Regions from separate parts of the Janthinobacterium sp. LPB2021202312-11-4 genome, predicted to be linked through region 2. Evidence: predicted binding sites of a transcription regulator. Region 2 holds the regulator's gene; the other holds the start of a gene.
The links. Region 2 encodes sigma-54, which starts transcription at its own class of promoters, with help from an activator protein. Its sites were predicted from a motif close to TGGCANGNAANCTGCTTT; they were not measured.
Positions count from the first base shown of each region.

Region 1: the regulator sigma-54 is predicted to act here: its motif matches at 1,231-1,248, upstream of V5E99_RS23855 (isopenicillin N synthase family dioxygenase).

Region 1 is NZ_JBAGKV010000026.1:68,104-70,505, reverse strand. Features, by position in the region: gene V5E99_RS23860 (OprD family porin) at 1-55, shown strand, start outside; gene V5E99_RS23855 (isopenicillin N synthase family dioxygenase) at 188-1,153, opposite strand; gene hutH (histidine ammonia-lyase) at 1,567-2,402, shown strand, end outside.
Region 2 is NZ_JBAGKV010000016.1:141,420-143,821, forward strand. Features, by position in the region: gene hpf (ribosome hibernation-promoting factor, HPF/YfiA family) at 1-192, opposite strand, end outside; gene V5E99_RS18255 (RNA polymerase factor sigma-54) at 266-1,759, opposite strand; gene lptB (LPS export ABC transporter ATP-binding protein) at 1,935-2,402, opposite strand, start outside.

The DNA.
Region 1 (2,402 bases), on a different contig from region 2:
CATCGACAGGGTGTATGTGGTGGTTCAGTACCCGCTGAGCTTCGGCCACCTCTGATCGACTTTATGCCTTCTGTGGGAGCGGGCTCGCTCGCGAAAACGGTGGTTCAGTGAACATTAATGTCGACTGACACGCCCTCTTCGCGAGCAAGCCCGCTCCAACAGGGGGGGCATTTTCCAATCCCAGGGTTTATGCCTGCTTTTTGCGATACGCCATCGAGTCGTCGATCCGCTTGAGGATGTAGTCTCCTGCCGCCACCGGCGGATACAGGCTCTGCGCCGGGTCGATGCCCAAGTCACAGGGATCGACGTTGGCGCTGTAAGTCGGGTCGTAGAAGGTTGCGATGGAGTAACGCTCATGGCCCGAGGTGTTGATAACCCGATGCAGCGTTGAACGAAAGCGATCGTTGGACCAGTGCGCCAACAGGTCGCCGACGTTTACCACCAGGCTGCCGGGGATCGGCGTGGCATCAATCCAGCGGTTGGCGCCCAGCTCACGGACCTGCAGACCGCCACTGTTGTCCTGATACAGCAATGTGATGCAACCGTAGTCGGTGTGTGGCGCCACGCCGAACTGATCAGCTTCAGCCTGGGGCGGTTGCGGTGGGTAATAGACCATCTGCGTGCGCTGCAACGGCTTGGTGTATTTGTCGGTGAAAAAATCTTCGTCAATACCCAACCCCACCGCCACCACCCGCAACAGGTCGGCCCCGGCCAAGGCAACTTCCCGGTAGTAGTCCGCCAAAGCCTCACGCAACGACGGCATGAAATCCGGCCACTGGTTCGGCCCACGCAACGCCTCACCGGCGAGCACGCTCGGATCATCTTCGGCCAGTTCGAGCCCGATACTGAAAAACTCCTTGTGATCGGGTTTGGTGGCCTCGTACATGGTCGCCCCGCCCAGCGCGTGCCAGCCACGATGGCGCTTGTTGACGGCCACCTGGCGTTTGACCTCGGCCGGGTAAGCAAAGAACTCTCCGGCCGCCGCCATCGCCCGGTCGATGACGCCCTGTGGCACACCGTGATTGATGATGTAGAAGAAGCCGATGTCACAGCAGGCGGTTCGAATGGCATCGGCGGCGCGGCGAATACTCGCCTTGTCACCTTCGCGGACACCGGACATATCGATCAGAGGCAGATGAATAGTGGAAGACATGCTCACTCCTGGGGGGCGTGGTGCTGGTGGTCGTTCAGGGACATGACGCAATATGGAGCGCCCTGTATATACAGCTAAAAGCATTTACTGTGCCGCTCCGCTCTCCTGCTCCGTCACTCCCTGCGTGCTAAGGCCCCCCGCTCGCTTTTCAACAATCCAAAATCGGCCTGCTGCCCAGTATTCATTGGTTTCCAAACGCCCCAACTGTGTGCGCCGAGCGCGCATTTGGTGCAGCTTTCGGTTACACATTCAAACCTCAGCAGGCCGAACGTTTCTTTTAAATCGGGCATGGCGCGCGTCTGAAACGCCGCTCTTTGAGGATGGCTGTGATTTTTGGCCCGCATATTGCTCTACCTGTATATACAGGATGATATAGCTGCCTATTCCAACCATCACTGCCCCAGGACATTGCAATGCACACACCTCTGCTGCTCAAACCCGGTCAACTCACGCTCGATCAATTGCGCGTCATCTATCAGAAGCAATGCGCTATTGAACTGGACCCGCAGGCCCGCGAAGTCGTAGAGGCCAGCACCCACACTGTGAACCAGATCATTGCCAACGAACGCACGGTGTATGGCATCAATACCGGTTTCGGCCTGCTCGCCAGAACAAAGATTCCGACCGAGTCGCTGACCAAGTTGCAGCGCAACCTGCTGCTCTCGCACTGCACCGGCACCGGTCCATTGCTCGATGACGCCAGTGTCGGCCTGATCATGGCGTTGAAAGTCGGTTCCCTGGCCCGAGGTTTTTCCGGCATTCGCTGGGAAGTGATTCAAGCACTGGTTCAGTTGTATGTCGCCAAGGTTTATCCGTGCATTCCGTCCCAGGGTTCGGTCGGTGCTTCGGGTGACCTGGCCCCGCTGGCGCATATGTCGGCGGTGCTGATGGGTGTCGGTCGCGTTCGTCATAACGGGCGTGAAATGGACGCCGTCGAAGGGTTGGCGATTGCCGGTCTGGAACCGCTGGTGCTGGGGCCGAAGGAAGGTTTGGCGCTGATCAATGGCACTCAGGTGTCCACGGCCCTGGCGCTGCGCGGGCTGTTCGCCGCCGAAAAACTGTTCACCGCCGCCGTAGTGGCCGGCAGCCTGAGCGTGGAAGCCTTGAAGGGCTCGGATGTGCCGTTCGACCCACGCATCCAGGCCGTGCGCGGTCAACCGGGTCAAATCGATGTAGCGCTGTACTACCGCGAACTGCTGGCCGACAGCGAGATTCGTCAATCGCACATCGACTGCGCTCGGGTCCAAGA
Region 2 (2,402 bases):
ATTGGCGACCACTTCTCCGCCGGGAATATGCAGCGTGGCTTCGATTTTCTGCAGCAGCTTCTCGACGGTCATCGTGACTTGCACGTTGGTGATCTTGTCGAAATGCCTCTCTAATCGGTCGAGTTTTTCGCCGATGTAGGTGCGCAGGGGTTCGGTCACTTCCAGTTGGTGTCCACTGATGTTGACTTGCATACAGCTTCTCCTTCGTTGCCAGTGCATAAAGCGGCAGGTAAAGGTACCTGCCACTGGAACGCTGTGGCGTGGCTTACATCAACCGCTTGCGTTCGCTCGAAGGCGCGATCCCTAAGGACTCGCGGTACTTGGCGACGGTGCGGCGAGCCACCTGAATGCCTTGTGCCTCCAGTAAACCAGCGATCTTGCTGTCACTCAACGGCTTTTTCTGATTTTCCGCCGCAACCAGTTTTTTGATGATCGCGCGGATCGCCGTGGACGAGCATTCGCCGCCTTCAGAGGTGCTGACATGGCTGGAGAAAAAGTATTTCAGTTCATATATGCCCCGTGGGGTATGCATGAATTTTTGCGTGGTTACCCGTGAAATCGTCGACTCATGCATGCCCACCGCTTCGGCGATGTCATGCAGGACCAGCGGTTTCATCGCTTCGTCGCCGTACTCCAGAAAGCCGCGCTGGTGTTCGACGATCTGGGTGGCCACTTTCATCAGGGTTTCGTTGCGGCTTTGCAGGCTCTTGATGAACCAGCGGGCTTCCTGCAACTGGTTACGCATGAAGGTGTTGTCGGCGCTGGTGTCGGCGCGGCGCACGAAACCGGCGTACTGGGCGTTGACCCGCAGCTTCGGTACTGATTCCTGATTCAGCTCGACCAGCCAGCGCTCGTTGTCCTTGCGCACGATCACATCGGGGACGACGTATTCGGCTTCACTGGACTCGATCTGCGAACCTGGGCGGGGGTTGAGGCTCTGGACCAGTTCAATCACCTGGCGCAGTTCATCTTCCTTGAGCTTCATGCGGCGCATCAACTGACTGTAGTCGCGGCTGCCGAGCAGGTCGATGTAATCGGTGACCAGGCGTTTGGCCTCGGCCAGCCAAGGTGTCTTGGCGGGCAATTGGCGCAATTGCAGCAACAGGCATTCGCCCAGGTTGCGGGCGCCGATACCGGCCGGTTCGAATTGCTGGATGCGGTGCAGGACAGCTTCGATTTCGTCCAGTTCGATGTCCAGTTCCGGATCGAAGGCTTCGAGGATTTCCTCAAGGGTTTCGTCCAGGTAGCCCTGATTGTTGATGCAATCGATCAAGGTTACGGCGATCAGGCGATCGGTGTCGGACATCGGCGCCAGGTTCAATTGCCACAGCAGATGGCTTTGCAGGCTTTCGCCGGCCGACGTGCGGGTGGTGAAGTCCCACTCGTCGTCATCGTTGCTTGGCAGGCTGCTGGCGCTGGTCTGGTAGACGTCTTCCCATGCGGTGTCGACGGGCAGTTCGTTGGGAATGCGCTCGTTCCAGTCGCCTTCCTCGAGGTTATCCACCGTCGGGGCGGTTTCCTGGTAGGAGGGTTCCGAAACATCGGCGTTGGGTTGCTGTTCGGCTTTGTCGGCCAAGGGGTCGGCGTTATCGAAGTCGTCGCCTTCTTCCTGGCGTTCGAGCATCGGATTGGACTCCAGGGCCTCCTGGATTTCCTGTTGCAGGTCCAGGGTCGACAATTGGAGCAGGCGGATGGCCTGTTGCAGCTGAGGTGTCATCGTCAGCTGCTGGCCCATTCTCAAGACTAGCGATGGTTTCATGGCAGGGGCTTAACACCTTATTCGCCGGCGCACATGCGCCATCCACTACAGGGCGCCGGAGCGCCAAACTTAAGCAAATTATATGCCCGAAACCGCAACGTTTGCCTAGAGCGCTGTAACAATAAAAAAGCTTTATCGAAACCGGCGCTCGGACAACTGCCAGACACTTCAGTGCTTACAGGCGGAACTCATGACCCAGGTACACTTCCTTGACCAGTTCGTTGGCCAGGATGGTGGCGGAGTCACCTTCGGCGATCAGTTGGCCATCGTTGACGATGTAGGCTGTTTCGCAGATATCCAGGGTCTCACGGACGTTGTGGTCCGTGATCAGCACGCCAATGCCCTTGGCCTTGAGGTGATGGATGATCTGCTTGATATCGCCGACCGAAATCGGGTCCACGCCGGCGAAAGGTTCGTCGAGCAGGATGAATTTCGGGTTGGTGGCCAGGGCGCGGGCGATTTCCACACGGCGGCGTTCGCCACCGGACAGGCTCATGCCGAGGTTGTCACGGATGTGGCTGATGTGGAACTCCTGCAGCAGGCTTTCCAGCTCCTTGCGGCGACCGGCCTTGTCGAGTTCCTTGCGGGTCTCGAGGATGGCCATGATGTTGTCGGCCACCGACAGTTTGCGGAAGATCGACGC